DNA from 2 places in the Bacteroides clarus genome. Region 1 is predicted to be linked to the other one. Evidence: riboswitches for the same ligand, from Rfam matches in the RefSeq annotation. Region 1 holds a riboswitch; the other holds the start of a gene.
The links. Region 1 has a riboswitch for cobalamin ahead of I2F54_RS12395 (uroporphyrinogen decarboxylase/cobalamine-independent methonine synthase family protein). Riboswitches for the same ligand answer to the same signal wherever they lie in the genome.
Positions count from the first base shown of each region.

Region 2: linked by a shared signal. The riboswitch ahead of I2F54_RS11120 (cysteine-rich CWC family protein) and the one ahead of I2F54_RS12395 (uroporphyrinogen decarboxylase/cobalamine-independent methonine synthase family protein) in region 1 are both predicted to bind cobalamin.

Region 1 covers NZ_JADNLF010000011.1:38,639-46,470, reverse strand. The annotation lists gene I2F54_RS12400 (anaerobic ribonucleoside triphosphate reductase) at 1-1,187, opposite strand, end outside; cobalamin riboswitch at 1,467-1,687, shown strand; gene I2F54_RS12395 (uroporphyrinogen decarboxylase/cobalamine-independent methonine synthase family protein) at 1,748-2,716, shown strand; gene I2F54_RS12390 (TlpA disulfide reductase family protein) at 3,021-4,118, opposite strand; gene I2F54_RS12385 (30S ribosomal protein S16) at 4,239-4,796, opposite strand; gene I2F54_RS12380 (Na+/H+ antiporter NhaC family protein) at 4,920-6,221, opposite strand; gene I2F54_RS12375 (UxaA family hydrolase) at 6,545-7,832, opposite strand, start outside.
Region 2 covers NZ_JADNLF010000009.1:66,614-74,445, reverse strand. The annotation lists gene I2F54_RS11130 (sirohydrochlorin cobaltochelatase) at 1-578, opposite strand, end outside; gene I2F54_RS11125 (TonB-dependent receptor plug domain-containing protein) at 653-2,713, opposite strand; cobalamin riboswitch at 2,854-3,057, opposite strand; cobalamin riboswitch at 3,112-3,321, shown strand; gene I2F54_RS11120 (cysteine-rich CWC family protein) at 3,384-3,623, shown strand; gene accC (acetyl-CoA carboxylase biotin carboxylase subunit) at 3,589-5,100, shown strand; gene I2F54_RS11110 (acyl-CoA carboxylase biotin carboxyl carrier protein subunit) at 5,113-5,628, shown strand; gene I2F54_RS11105 (acyl-CoA carboxylase subunit beta) at 5,631-7,163, shown strand; gene I2F54_RS11100 (putative transporter) at 7,270-7,832, shown strand, end outside.

The DNA of each region.
Region 1 (7,832 bases):
CTGCGGTTGAAGGTGGCGTCCAGATTCAGGAAGTTCGGGAAGAAACGGCGTGCGGTGACTTTGCAGGCAAGCTGGTAGAGGTCGTAGTTGCGGTCTTCGGGCAGGTAGCTTACGCCGCGTTTCTTTTTCCATATCTGAATGGGGAAGATGGCTGTCTCGCCGTTTCCTACGCCTTGATACGTGCTTTTCAGCAGTTCGCGGATGATGCAGCGTCCCTCGGCGGAAGTGTCCGTGCCGTAGTTGATGGAGCTGAACACCACTTGGTTTCCGCCACGGGAGTGTATCGTGTTCATGTTGTGGATGAACGCTTCCATGGACTGGTGCACGCGGGCTACGGTCTTGTTCACGGCATGCTGGACAATGCGGCGGTCGTCGGTCAGGCCGTCCAGCGGTTGTTGCAGATAGTCTGTCAGCTCTTTTTGGTAGAGGTGCGAGTAGTCCTTGCCGTTCAGCTCTTCCAGATTCTTTATTTCCTCGATGTAGCTGTTGCGCACGTAGGGAGCGAGGTAGAAGTCGAATGCGGGAATGGCTTGTCCGCCGTGCATTTCGTTTTGGGCTGTTTCCAATGAGATGCAACCCAGGATACTGGCGGTCTCGATGCGTTTTGCAGGGCGCGATTCTCCGTGTCCTGCGGAGAAGCCGTATGTCAGGATGCGGTCCAGCGGGTGCTGCACGCATGTCAGGCTCTTGGTAGGGTAATAATCCTTGTCGTGGATGTGCAGGTAGTTGTGGCTGACGGCATCCAGCACTTCCTCGCTCAGAAGATAGTCGTCTACAAACGGTTTGGTGGTCTCGCTGGCGAACTTCATCATCATGCCTGCCGGAGTGTCGGCATTCATGTTGGCGTTCTCGCGGGTGATGTCGTTGGATTTGATGTTGATGATTTCCAGAAACATATCGCGCGTCTTTGCCTTGCGGGCGATACTGCGCTGGTTGCGGTAGGCAATGTATTTCTGTGCGACATCTTTACGGCTGCTCTTCATCAGCTCCATTTCCACCAGGTCCTGAATGGCTTCCACCGTCATTTGGGCATCGCCCTTAAAGGAGATGTGGTCGGTGATTTGGCGTATCAGTTGCATGTCTTCTCCCTTGTCCGTATGGAGCATGGCCTTGCGGATGGCGGTTACTATTTTTTCTTCGTTGAAGCCGACGACGCGTCCGTCACGCTTGAGTACCGTTTGTATCATATTGGTTGTATTTTTTAGATTTTACAATAGGAGTTAATTGCGAAACAAAGGTATGATAGTTTTTTATACGTTTTCTGTTTTGGAAAACTTTTGTTGGATTAAAAATGGTTAATCTGTTGATAATCAAATATGATTTGTGATGAAATGGGAAACTTTTCAGTTTACGTGGTTTTTATAGTTGCACATTATTGATAATTATATATTAGATGATGTGTCAATCTGTTTTGAAGCGGCCGATGAAAAATAGGGATTTCACTTGCCGACTTTCAAATACTTTGGTTATATTTGCAGCGAATCGGTTTACCGATGGTTGTCATCATCGGTAATTAAAAGGGAATCGGGTGCAAATCCCGGACAGTCCCGCTGCTGTAAGGTTTCATACCAAACATTTCGACAGATACACCTCTGCCACTGATTATTTCCCCGTATGCGGGAAAAGGTTGGGAAGGCGGTTTGAAATGGAAACCGAGTCAGAAGACCTGCCATTCTTTGATTTTCTTTGCCACTCGTGGGATAGGGCAAAGCGCTGAGGTATTAATTTTCAAATAAAAAGAACGAATATGGGAAAGTTGTTTCCACCCTTTAAGGTCGATATTGCGGGGGCATTGTGTGTGCCTTCTGCGCTGCGGGACGCAAGGAGCCGCTATCAAGGCGGGCAAATCAGTCAGCAAACATTGCGTGCCGTGGAAAATGCGGAGATACGTAGTTTGATTGAACGGCTGAGGTCGGAAGGCGTAAGGATTGTGACGGATGGCGGATTTCGGAGTTATGATTTTCTGGAAGCCTGGGAAGGCATCCGCCGGAAGGGCGATGCGGGGGCTCCGTCCGGCAAGGAGCTGGAAGTGACGGGCAGGATAGGTTTGCTTCATCATCCTATCCTTGATGATTTTGCTTTTTTGGCGGCGAATGCTTCGGACGATGTATTGCCCAAACAGCATATTCCTTCGCCCGGAAAAGTACTGATGAGGATTCTTCGTGAAACGGATGCCGGGTGCATGAAGTCGGTTTATCCGGACTTGAATATACTGCTGGATGATTTGGCGGCGGCTTATAAAAAGTTGCTGGAAGGGCTTTATGAGGCCGGTTGCCGTTATATACAGTTCGAGGGCGTGAAGTCCATGCTGACCGATGAGGCCGCCCGCCTCAATAACCGGGTGCTGCGCGAGCGTCCCGAAGGGTTATTCGTGGCTTTTCATGCCGCGACGGATATGTTGATACGGCTACGCGGGGCGGACGCGTATTTTCTGGATTATGATTGCGGGATTTGCGATCGCAGCCGTCTGTTGTGGTTTGTGCATGAACGGGAAGCTGTGTTTGGTTTCGTACTCTCTTATTATCCCGATGAGGAAGAACTGGATGAGTTGCAGGCCAAGATGGAAGAAGTGCTGAATTATATTCCCGTGAAGCATCTGACGCTCTGCCTGCCCGATGCGGATAATCTTCTTAATCCCTCGGAAGAGGATGAGAAGAAACAATGGAAAACCGTGGGACTGGCTAAGGATATGGCAGACCGTATATTCCCTGTCTGAGCGCACGCACTGTTGTGTCCGGGTGCACGTCTTGCTGTGTTTGAGCGCAGGCCTTGTTATGGCTGAGCCCGCACTTTGTTACATCCGAGCCCGCGTCTCGTGGTGGCCGAGCCCGCATGTTACCATAACTGAGCCCGCATCTTACGGCTGTTGCCCTGCGGGATTGCAAAACAATAAAGAGGGTGTGTCGAAACCCTCATAAATAGGAAATCACCCTCGCCACAGATAATCGTAGCGGGGGTGATTTCGATACAAGGGGAGTTTTGACACACCCCTTTGTTTTATACTCTTTCGGCTTCCTCGCTTATTTAAGCACTTCAGCCAATTTTTCTTGCAGTTCCTCTCCGTGCAAACCGCGTGCAAGGATAATTCCGTCACCGTCAATCAGTACCGTGTGGGGAATGCTGCTTACGGCATACAGCTTGGCGCCTTCATTATTCCAATATTTCAAGTCGGACATTTGCGGCCAGGTGATATTCAGTTTGTTGATAGCTTCTTTCCAAGAATCGCCGTTCTGGTCTAAAGAAACGCCTACAATCTCGAAATTCTTGTTCTTGTACTTGGCGTATGCCTCTACCAGGTTAGGCATTTCGCGACGGCAGGGTCCGCACCAGCTTGCCCAGAAGTCGACGAGCACGGTCTTGCCCTTTCCTACGTAGTCGGACAGTTTCACGGTCTTTCCTTCGGGAGTCTGCATTTCAAAGTCCGTAAACTTTTGGCCTACGGCAGTGGCTTTCATCTTTTCTACATTCTCCTTGATGCGGATGATGGTGGCGTCGTTGCTGTATGTGGCGGGAATCTGCGGCATCAGCGGGTCGAGTTCTTTCACATCCAAGTAGTAGTAATTGCTTTTCAGCAGATGCACGCCCACGGCATTGGTAATGTTTTGGCTGATGCCGGCTTTGGCCACTTCCATCATTCTGCTTTCCAGCGCACTCATTTCCTTGCCTTTGGCTTCGCGCTGCTGGTCGGTCAGGGCGGTGTCGGTCATGGAAGTGTAGATGTTTTCCATCTGGCTGTCCAGTTCGTTGAGCTGGGTTCTGATGGCCTGGTAGATGTCGTTGTTGGCGGTACCGGTGGCGGAGCTGCTCTTTCCGTTGAGTTTGATATTGATTTTTCCGTTTTCGAGGAAGAAGTCCATAATCATACCCTCTGCTCCGGCGGGGCTATAAGTAAGGTAGCGGTTGGCAGCAGTGTCCTGCGTTCCTTTGAAGGTGAAGGTTCCGTTGGTGATGACTGCGGAATCGAGTTTTACGAGTTGGCGGCCTTCCACGGTTTGCAGAAAGACGGTATCGCCGTCGGTTGCACCCTCTATCGTTCCGGTTACGGTGTAACCTTGGTTCCCGCTGTTACAGGCTGCGAATACGGCAGCGGCAGCGAGCAGGTAAGTTAGTTTTTTCATTGCTTTGTTCATTAAATAAATAATTTGTAGCCACAAAGATAATAATAAAAAATCCCCACCGGTATAACCGGTGAGGATTTTATGTTTTTTGTCCCTTTTTTACAGGGAAAGCTCTGCTTTTTATTCAGCAGCGGCTTCTGCTGCGGGAGCTTCTTCAGCCGGAGCTTCGGTAGCTTCTGCTTCTGCAGGTGCTTCAGCGGCAGCCTTGGCAGCTTCTTCAGCGGCTTTCTTTTCGGCCAATGCTTTAGCTTTCACTTCGTTTACTTTCTTTTCGGCTTCCAGACGTGCTTTGGCTTCAGCTTTCTTAGCTTCTTCGTCTTTAGCTTTCAGAGCGGCCAAACCGTTTTGTTTGTCGTTCTTCCAAGCTTCGAACTTAGCTTCTGCTTCTGCTTCGCCGAATGCGCCTTTCGCTACACCGCCAAGAAGGTGCTTCTTCATGTAAACGCCTTCACGGGAAAGGATGTTGCGGACAGTGTCGGTAGGTTGTGCACCTTTCAACACCCAGTCAAGTGCGCGGTCGAATTTCAAATCTACTGTGGCAGGATTGGTGTTAGGGTTGTAAGTACCAATCTTCTCAATAAATTTACCATCACGTGGTGCTCTTACGTCTGCAATTACGATAGAGTAGAAAGCGTAGCTCTTACGTCCATGTCTTTGCAATCTGATTTTTGTTGCCATTTAAATAAATGTTTTTAGTTAATGATTTGAATTATGCTGCTAACTCGTAGTAGCGGGCGCAAAGGTACACTTTTTCTTTTGATTGACAAATAGTTCGCGTAATATTTTCATTCCGGGGAAGAATTATGAGTATCTTCTCGGATACCTTATCAATATGGCGAGTATCGCGCAGGCCCCCATGCAGAACGGATAGTAAAGGTTGCCTATGATGCCGAGCGGCGAGATGCCGGCAAGTCCTGCGGCTATCAGCATTTGTGCGCCGTAGGGAATGATGCCTTGAATGAGGCAGGAGAATGTATCGAGTATGCTTGCCGTTTTCCGGCGGTCCAGGTGGAAGCGCTTGGCTATGTCCTTGGCGATGGGGCCGGTGGTGATGATGGCAATGGTGTTGTTGGCGGTGCAAAGATTGGCTACGCTCACCAGTGCGGCTATGCTCAGTTCCGCTCCCCGCTTGCCGGTGACGTGGCGGGTGAGGCGGGCGATGATGAAGTCAATGCCGCCGTTGTAGCGGATGGTTTCGAGCATTCCGCCTGCCAGCAGGGTGATGATGATAAGTTCGCCCATGCCGGTGATGCCCGTTCCCATGGCGCCGAACCAGTCGAAGAACCCCATTCCGGTGAAGAGGCCGATGATACCGGTCGAGAAGATGCCGAGCAACAGCACCGACATCACGTTCATTCCGGCTATCGCCGTACCCAGCACGATGAGGTAGGGGATTACCTTTATCCATTCAATTTCTTGTATCTGCGGGGCGGCGGACAATGACAGCCCTTGAAAGATGTAAATGCCCAGCACAATCAATGCGGCCGGTACTACAATCATGAAATTTACTTTGAACTTGTCCCGCATAACGCAGTCCTGCGTCTTTGTGGATGCAATCGTGGTGTCTGATATGAACGAGAGGTTGTCTCCGAAGAACGAGCCGCCCACCACGATGGCTACCATATAGGGCAGGTCTATGCCTGTTTTCTCCGCCAGCCCCACCGCCACCGGAGTAAGCGCGACGATAGTCCCCACGCTGGTGCCGATAGACAGGGATATGAAACAGGCGGCTATGAAGATACCCGCCAGCAGCAGGTTGTCCGGCAGGATATGCAGGGTCAGATTCACCGTGGCGTCGATGGCTCCCATCTGCTTGGCGCTTTGCGCGAACGCTCCGGCGAGGACGAATATCCATATCATCAGCAATATGTTCTTGTTGCCTGCGCCTACGGAAAACTGGTAGACGCGTTGTTCCAGTTTCAGCCCCCGCGTAATGGCGATGGCGTAGCAGGACGACAGCAGGAAGGCCACCGTAATCGGCACTTTATAGAAATCGTTTACAAGCAGTGATGTGATGAGGTATAGACAAAGAAATACAGCCAACGGACTTAGCGACCACCAGCCGCCTTTTTGCTTTGGAGAAGTAGTTGTATCTGCGGACATACTTTTCTGTTATGGAATTATAAGAGCGATATATTGAGTAAACCGGCTGCAAAGATAGGAAAAAAGAATAGAATTCCGGTTGATACCTCATTCTGTCATTCGAAACGAAGTGAAGAATCTCTTTCCTCATATATAAAGGAAAGGGGTTCTTCACTTCGTACCGAATAGTTGAATGAGGGTTGAAGTTCATTCTGACACTTTCTTTCCCTATTTAGGGATGGAATACGCCCGGTGATTTTTCAGACATGGATTGCACGGATTTCGCGGATAAATAAAAAAGAGCCGTGTAATCCGTACCAGAAAAATCACCGGGCAAACCTGTATTATAAAGTCACGCCTGTCTTGAAGATGGCGATTTCCTTGTAACCCTTCTTTTCGTTGTTCACGAACTCGCCGCTTGCCACACGGATAATGTAGTCGATGAAACGTTCGCAAGTCTTTTCCATCGGTTCGTTTTCAAGGATAACTCCGGCGTTGAAGTCAATCCAGCCCGGTTTGTTCTTGGCGAGGGTGGAGTTGGTGGAAATCTTCATGGTCGGTACGTACGTTCCGAACGGCGTTCCGCGGCCTGTCGTAAACAGTACCATGTGGCATCCGCATGAAGCCAGGGCGGTGGCTGCAACCAAGTCGTTTCCCGGTGCCGAAAGCAGGTTCAGGCCTTTTACTTGCAGGCGTTCGCCATAAGGAAGTACGCCGTCCACGTAGCTCTTGCCGCACTTCTGGGTACATCCCAAAGCCTTGTCTTCCAGTGTGGAGATGCCGCCGGCCTTGTTGCCCGGAGACGGATTTTCACCTACCGGTTCGCCGTGCGAGAGGAAGTATTCTTTGAAGTCGTTAATCAGTTTTACCGTTTCTTCAAACAGCTCTTTGTTACGGCAGCGGTTCATCAGGATTGTTTCCGCACCGAACATTTCGGGTACTTCCGTCAGTACGCTCGTACCGCCTTGCGCAATGAGGAAGTCGGAGAACATACCCAGCAGCGGGTTGGCCGTAATGCCCGAGAAGCCGTCGGAACCGCCGCATTTCAAGCCTACGCGCAGCTCGCTCAGAGGCACATCCACGCGCTCGTCCTTGCTGGCTTTTTCGTAGAGTTCGCGCAGCAGCTTCATGCCTTCTTCGTATTCGTCGCCCACTTTCTGCGTCACCATGAACTTCACGCGGTCGGAATCGTATTCACCCAAAAACTCGCGGAATACATCCGGCTGGTTGTTTTCGCATCCCAGGCCTACCACAAGTACAGCTCCGGCATTGGGATGCAGCACCATGTCGCGTAGTATTTTCTTGGTGTTCTCGTGGTCGTCGCCCAGCTGCGAGCAGCCGTAATTGTGCGGGAATGCCATGATTGCGTCCACGCCTTTGCCCTCTGTTTCACGGCGCAGGCCTTCCGCCAGTTGGTTGATGATGCCGTTTACACAGCCCACCGTGGGGATAATCCATATCTCGTTGCGCACTCCCACATCACCGTTTTTGCGGCGGTAACCTTTGAAGGTCAGGTTTTTGTGCGGAATATCCAGATTCACTTCGGTGGGATTGTACGTATATTCCAGCAGTCCGGCAAGATTGGTCTTGATGTTGTTTTCGTTCATCCAGTCGCCCTGCTTCTTAGCGGTG
Region 2 (7,832 bases), on a different contig from region 1:
AGAACGATGTTCTTCTTGTCGGCCAGTTTGTCCTTGTAATGAGTGTAAAGAACCCGTGCCACTTCTTCCGTATCGTCATCGGTAGAGAGCAGGTTGGCGCCTTTCAGTACGTCGATGTGCGGGTACCAGTCAATCATAAAGTTTTTCTTGATATCGGTATTCATCAGCGAGAGGTATTCCTCACCGGGGATAACGTGAAGCGACTGTACGGCTACGCGTGCATATCCCGCATCGCCGATAGCTTTCAGCCATTGGTCCAGTTTGTAGCGCGCCTCGCCGGTAGAAGCCTCTGCACGGCCGATACAGGTACGTGAGGTGAACGACATGTAGATGTCTGTTTGAGGGAACTGCTTCTGAAAATCGGCGATGATGTCGTTGTATACATCCAACGACTCGTTATAAGTGCTTCCGAACGTACAGAGCAGGATAGCGGTATCATGCTTCTTGGTTTCGGCTACTACCCTGGTTGCGGGATTTACGGTACTTTCCGCATCGTCGTCGTCACTGCAGGAAGTGAATCCCGCGCAAGTTGCGGCCGCTACGAGAGCCGCCATCAGATAAAACTTGAAACTTTTCATACTTTGTTTGTAAATTGATTAATAAAAAAGATATTTTGTTATTGGGAATTCAGGAGTTAATGAAGCGGACTTCCTTACTTATTCTTGAACTTTATGAGCGCCGATGCGTAGAAATTCCTTCCCGGCGTGCTGGTAGCCCGGTTGCGTCCGAAAGGAGTGCGGTCTACGTAGTCGAAGAGGTTGTCTACGCCTATGTTCATCGTCAGCGTCCAGAACCGCATTTTCATCAGGGTATGGGCGGTGTTGACGCGCCATGTCTGGAAGCCGTCGGCATTGTTGTCGTTGACGTAGTGGCGGGTTGACTGGTATCGGCCGTACACTCCCAAGCCGAGGCGGTAACGGTTCCACGTGTGCTGCCAGGTGGCGTTGAGCGTGGCGTTATGGTTGGATGTGGCGTCGATGTAGAGATATTTCATGTAGTTGTCGCCCTTATCGGCGGCATACTGCGCTTTCGGATCGGCATAGCTGTACCCGCCGCCCAGCATGATGTCTTTTACGGGGCGGTAGTTGAAGGTGAAGTCCATTCCGTAGATGCGGGCTTTCGTGAGGTTGGTGTATCTCTTGCTTTTCTCTATCTCGAGGAGTTTCTCTTCGGGGGTGACTTTTATCTCTACCAGCTCTATCATGTTGCGGATGAAGTTGGCGTAACCTGTCAGGCTCGCCTGGAACTTGCTCCCCACGTATTCCACGCTGACGGAAGCGTATTGTGAGGTTTGCGCCTTGAGGCCGGTATTGCCATGATAGGCGGTGAGAGAGCCGCCGCCGATGCTGCCTGTGTATTCGTAGTAGAGCTCTTTGATGGTAGGCGCTTTGAAGCCCATGGCGTAGGAAGCGCGCAGGTTGAAGTCGCCGGCCTTGTAGAGCGCGGATACTTTGGGGCTGAGGTTCAGTCCGGTTTCCTTGTGCTGCGTGCCGCGCACGCCGGCGGTCAGTATAAAGCTGTCCGTGGCAGTCCATTCTTCCTGCGCGTAGGCGGCGAGCGTATAGACGGAAGCGAGGTCGCCCGCTATGTGGTGGGGCGATTCCAGGCGGTTGTACTGGTACTCTATACCGGTATTGAGGATGTGCCGGTCGCCGAAGTAGAAGATGCCTTTCACCTGCGCCAGCACTTGTTGCTGTATGCTCTGTTTGATGCGCTGGCCGGGGTAGTAGGTGATGCGGTCGCCGTCTTTGAAGTAGTCGGTGATGTCTTTCAGCTTATAGTCGTAGAAGTAACCGTAGCGGCCGTATGAGAGGTCGGCGGTGAGGTAGTTGCGCCCGTTCAGCTTGTACCTGCTTCCGGCGGCAAAGGTGTAGTTGCGGTAGTAGAAGTCGTTGGGCAGGTACTTCCACGGGCCGTGCGTACGCATCACCCAGCGTTCGTAGTACGTTCCTTCGGCGGTGAGGTTCAGTCTCTTGTTTACCTGCCACTCCAGATTCTCGGAGAGGGTGTAGTTGCTGGAACGGTTGACGGTAAGCATGGTAGAGCCGGACTTCAGTTGGTTCTGGTCCCATTGCATGTCCGTATTGCGCCAGCCGTCGGTATGGCGGAAGTTGATGCCGGTCACCGATTTCAGTTTGCCGTAGCTGAAGCCGAAACTGGTGCTCTGCCGTACGTCGCCATGCTCGCCCACACGAGTGGTATTGGTGAGTTCCATCTTCTCCCTGCTCTGCTTGGTGATGATATTGATGACTCCGGCGATGGCATCGCTGCCGTAGAGCGAAGAGGCGGCGCCTTTCACAATCTCGATGCGCTCTATGTTGGCGGGATTCAGTTGGTTGAGGTCGTTCTGTCCGCCGATGTCCCCGTTCATGCGTTTGCCGTTTATCATGATGAGGATATAGTCGTTGTTCAGTCCGTTGAGCTGAATGTGACTGCCCATATCGCCGTCATGGAAGGTGAGGGAAGGGCTGAGACCGCTGAGAAGGTCGTCGATGCTGCGCGCCTGGTATTGCTCCAATGCTTTTCCTGTGAGCACTTCTGTCTGCACGGGGGCGTCTTTCAGGTAGTGTTCGGTTCCCGTACCTGTTACCACTACTTCGTTGAGCAGTAACGAGAGTTCTTTCTCATCTTTGTTTTTAAGGATACTTTGCGCTGTGGCTGATTGCATCACACCGCACAGCAGTACCGCTTCAAGCCAATACTTGTGCTTCATCGTCTACCGATTTTTACGTTGAATAAAATAAAACGGCACGTCGCTTCTGTGTGCGAAAGGGATAATGGCCCGAAAGAGTAAAATAGGAATCCTATCGTATCAGTATGGGGGACATCGCTTCTAATCCTGGAAGCTCAGTGCTCAAGTTACGGAAACTGGTAGGTATTCTGGCTCTCCTCTGCTTGTATTGCCTTCCCATCGCATTGCTGCGACAGTGGCTTTTGCGGATACAAGCGTCTTTTACTGAGGATTACAGCTGCAGGTACAGCTCCGGTTTTGCACCGGATTCCCTTACATCGGCAGGCGGATATGCCTTCCCGATTGCCAATTCCGGGAGCAAAGATAAAGACTTTTATACATTATTTTGTCTTTTATTCCTAATTATTTTAGTTTTTCTTTATCTTTGCCCCCCGAATCGGTTCCGGACGGACGTATCTGCCGTTCGGATTAAAAGGGAACCGGGTGTAAATCCCGGACAGTCCCGCTGCTGTGAAGCTCCGTCAAACGAAGTCTTGATAAGAACCTTTGCCACTGATATGCGTTTATATATCGGGAAGGCATCAAGATAAGGAGTCAGTCAGAAGACCTGCCATTCATTAAAGTCTGTCTTTTCTCGTGGGATAGGAAAGCAGTACGAAGCCCAAGTTAACGTTTAACTATAAAAAAAGAGATGCCTATGCAAAAGGTATGTCCGCGTTGTGGTGCAACATTCGAGTGCATGCACAATGATATATTACAGTGTCATTGCGCGTCCGTCCGGCTGAGCCCGGAGCAACACGCTTATTTGAAAGAAACCTATCCGGATTGCTTGTGTCATGCTTGTCTGACGCAATTGGCGGCCGGAAATATTCCTTATATAAATAAATCAAGAGAAAATGATAAAGAAAGTATTGATAGCGAACAGAGGTGAGATTGCCCTGCGCGTGATGCGCTCCTGCAAGGAAATGGGAATACTGACCGTGGCTATATTTTCCGAAGCCGACCGTACTTCGCATCATGTAGCGTACGCCGACGAAGCCTATCCGATAGGAGCGGCCGCGGCCAAAGAGAGTTATCTGAACATAGAGAAAGTAATCGGAGTGGCGAAGCATTGCGGTGCGGATGCTATTCATCCGGGCTACGGCTTCTTGTCGGAGAATTCGGAGTTTGCCCGCCGTTGCAAGGAAGAAGGCATTATCTTCATCGGCCCTTCGGCGGAAACCATGGAAGCCATGGGCGACAAGATAGCCGCCCGCAAGCGGATGATTGCGGCCGGCGTACCCGTAGTGCCGGGTACGGAACAGCCTTTGCAAAGTGCCGAAGAGGCCGTACGCATCTGTAACGAAATCGGTTATCCGGTGATGCTGAAAGCGTCTATGGGCGGTGGCGGCAAAGGCATGCGCCTTATTCACAAGGAAGAAGAAGTGGTGGAAGCGTATAATACGGCGCGTTCGGAGTCGATGTCCTCATTCGGCGACGACACGGTGTATCTGGAGAAGTTTGTGGAAGAACCGCATCACATAGAGTTCCAGATTTTGGGTGATAACCACGGCAATGTGATTCATCTGTTCGACCGCGAGTGTTCGGTGCAACGCCGCAACCAGAAGATTGTGGAAGAAAGCCCGTCACCGTTCCTGACGCCAGAGCTGCGCAAGGAGATGGGAGAGAAGGCGGTTGCCGCCGCCAAGGCCGTAAACTATTCGGGTGCGGGTACCATCGAATTTCTGGTGGACAAGAACAGGAACTTCTACTTCCTCGAAATGAATACGCGTTTGCAGGTGGAGCATCCCATCACGGAAGAAGTGGTGGGCGTGGACTTGGTGAAAGAGCAGATTTTTGTAGCCGACAACCAGCCGCTGCATCTCCGCCAGGAAGACATCTTCCAGCGCGGTCATGCCATAGAGTGCCGTATCTGCGCCGAAGATACGGAGAACAACTTCATGCCTTCGCCGGGTATCATCAGGCAACTGACCGAACCGAACGGTATCGGCGTGCGCATTGACAGTAACGTGTACGAGGGATACGAAATCCCCGTCTACTACGACCCGATGATAGGTAAGCTCATCGTATGGGCCACCACCCGCCAATACGCCATCGAGCGTATGCGCCGTGTGCTGTACGAGTATAAGATAACCGGACTGAAAACCAACCTTGCCTATCTGAAACGTATCATGCACGTGCCCGATTTTGTGAAGGGCGAGTACAACACGCTGTTCATCGAGAAGAACGCGCGCATGCTGGTACGCTCCAACGGCAGCAACGAAGAGATAGAGAACGTCGCCATGATTGCGGCTTATATGGATTATCTGGTGAACCTGGAAGAGAACGCTTCGACACAGTTGCCCGACGGCCGTCCTATCAGCCGCTGGCGCGAGTTCGGATTGCAGAAGGGTGTGCTGAGAATTTAAAGGAAATTGTTTATGGAAATACATATCGGAGACCGTGTGGCGGACGTTACGCTGGTCAGTAAAGAGGGAAATAAGGTACAGCTCACCATCGACGGGAAGCCGTACGAAGTGGATATCGTAATGGCGGAAAACGGAAGCTGCTCCATTCTGCACGACGGGAACTCGTTCAACGCGGGACTGGTGCGTGGAGAAGGCGGAAAGAGCTATGACGTGAGTATGTTCTACCGTTCGTATCATGTGGATATCGTGGATACGCAAGCCAAGTATCTGCACATGAAGAAAGGGGCGGACGAGAAACAGGGTGACAAGATTATCGCCCCGATGCCGGGTAAGGTAGTGAGCATTCCCGTGAAGGCGGGCGACCGCCTGGCGGCCGGAGACATTGCCGTAGTGCTGGAAGCCATGAAGATGCAGAGCAATTACAAGGTTAATGCGGACTGCGTCGTGAAAAACATATTGGTGAACGAAGGCGAGCCGGTAAACGCGAATCAGGTATTGGTAGAATTGGAACTTATTAAAGAAGAATAATCATGAATAGAGAAGAAATATACGCGCGTTTTGAGGAACTGGATAAACGCGCCTCGCTGGGTGGCGGAGTAGACAAGATAGAGAAGCAACACGCCTCCGGGCGCATGACGGCGCGCGAACGCATCGACATGCTGCTGGACAAGGGCACTTTCAATGAATTGGATAAGTTCGTTACCCACCGTTGCACGAACTTCGGCATGGAGAAGAAACAGATAGCGGGCGACGGCATGGTGACCGGTTACGGAAAGATTGACGGACGTCAGGTGTTTGTATACGCCTACGACTTTACGGCGCATGGCGGTTCGCTGAGCGAGACGAATGCGGCCAAGATTGTAAAAGTGCAGCAGTTGGCATTGAAAAACGGCGCTCCCGTCATCGCCCTGAATGATTCCGGCGGCGCACGCATACAAGAGGGCGTGAACAGCCTGGCGGGATATGCTTCCATCTTTTATCAGAATACGATAGCTTCGGGAGTAATCCCGCAGATTTCGGCTATCCTGGGCCCTTGTGCGGGTGGCGCATGCTATTCGCCGGCACTGACGGACTTTATCTTCATGGTGAAGGAGCAGAGCCATATGTTCATCACGGGTCCGGACGTGGTAAAGACCGTTACGCACGAGGAAGTGGACAAGGAAGAACTGGGCGGCGCCTATACGCATAGCAGCAAGAGCGGCGTCACCCACTTTATGTGCAATACGGAAGAGGAGACGCTGATGAGCATCCGTGAACTGCTGAGTTTCCTGCCGTCCAACAATATGGAAGACGCTCCGTTCGCAGCTTGTACGGATGATATTCATCGCCAGACGGAAGCGTTGCAGACCATCATACCGGAAGACCCGAATATGCCTTATGACATCAAGGACATTATCGAACCGGTACTGGATAACCAGTATTTCTTTGAGGTGATGCCTCACTTCGCCAAGAACGTGGTGGTGGGCTTCGGACGGCTGAACGGACGTTCGGTGGGTATTGTAGCCAACCAGCCGGCTTATCTGGCAGGCGTGCTCGACATCGACGCTTCGGACAAGGCGGCCCGCTTTATACGTTTCTGCGACTGTTTCAATATTCCGCTGATAACGTTTGAGGACGTTCCGGGATTCTTGCCCGGCACGGTACAGGAGCACAACGGCATCATCCGTCATGGAGCCAAGATTGTCTATGCCTATGCAGAGGCTACCGTGCCCAAGATAACGCTGATAACCCGCAAGGCTTATGGCGGCGCGTACATCGTAATGTCCAGCAAGCCTACCGGCTCTGACGTGAATCTTGCCTATCCGCAGGCCGAGATTGCCGTAATGGGCGCGGAAGGAGCCGTGAATATCTTGTACAGAAAGTCCTCTCCCGAAGAGAAGGAAGAGATTATCAAGGAATACGAGGAGAAGTTCTCCAATCCTTACCGTGCTGCCGAACGAGGCTTCATCGATGAGATAATCATGCCCCGCAACACCCGCTATAAGCTGGTACAGGCATTGGAAATGGCTCATAACAAGAACCAGAGCAATCCGCCGAAGAAACACGGCAATATGCCTTTATAAATAGTTATTTTTAATGTGTGAAAACTTGTATCCCCGGAGAAGTGATTTCTGTGGGGGTACTTTTTTTACTTGATTACCGATTACCCTGTTATTATACGTTGAAACTATGGAATTATTAAGAAATCTCTTTGAGGGATACCCCAATCTGTGGGGTGGCGGGGTGGCGCACTCCGTACTTATTTTGTCGCTTGTCATCGCGTTCGGCATTATGCTTGGCAAGATAAAGGTTGCCGGAATATCGCTGGGCGTTACCTGGATATTGTTCGTAGGTATCGTATTCGGTCATTTCGACCTGAATCTGGATGAACACTTACTCCACTTCCTGAAAGAGTTCGGATTGATTCTGTTTGTTTATTCTATCGGTCTGCAGGTGGGGCCCGGCTTTTTCTCCGCCTTTAAGAAAGGGGGATTTACGCTGAACGTGCTGGCGGTACTGGTTGTGTTTATCAGTGTCCTGATTACGGTGGCGCTTCATTTCATAACGGGAATACCTATTACTACAATGGTCGGCATCTTGTCGGGAGCGGTGACCAACACTCCGGGACTGGGCGCTGCGCAGCAGGCCAACAGCGATTTGAACGGGATTGACGCGCCGGAGATAGCATTGGGCTATGCGGTGGCGTATCCTTTGGGTGTTATCGGATGTATTCTGGCTTTGCTGGCGTTGAA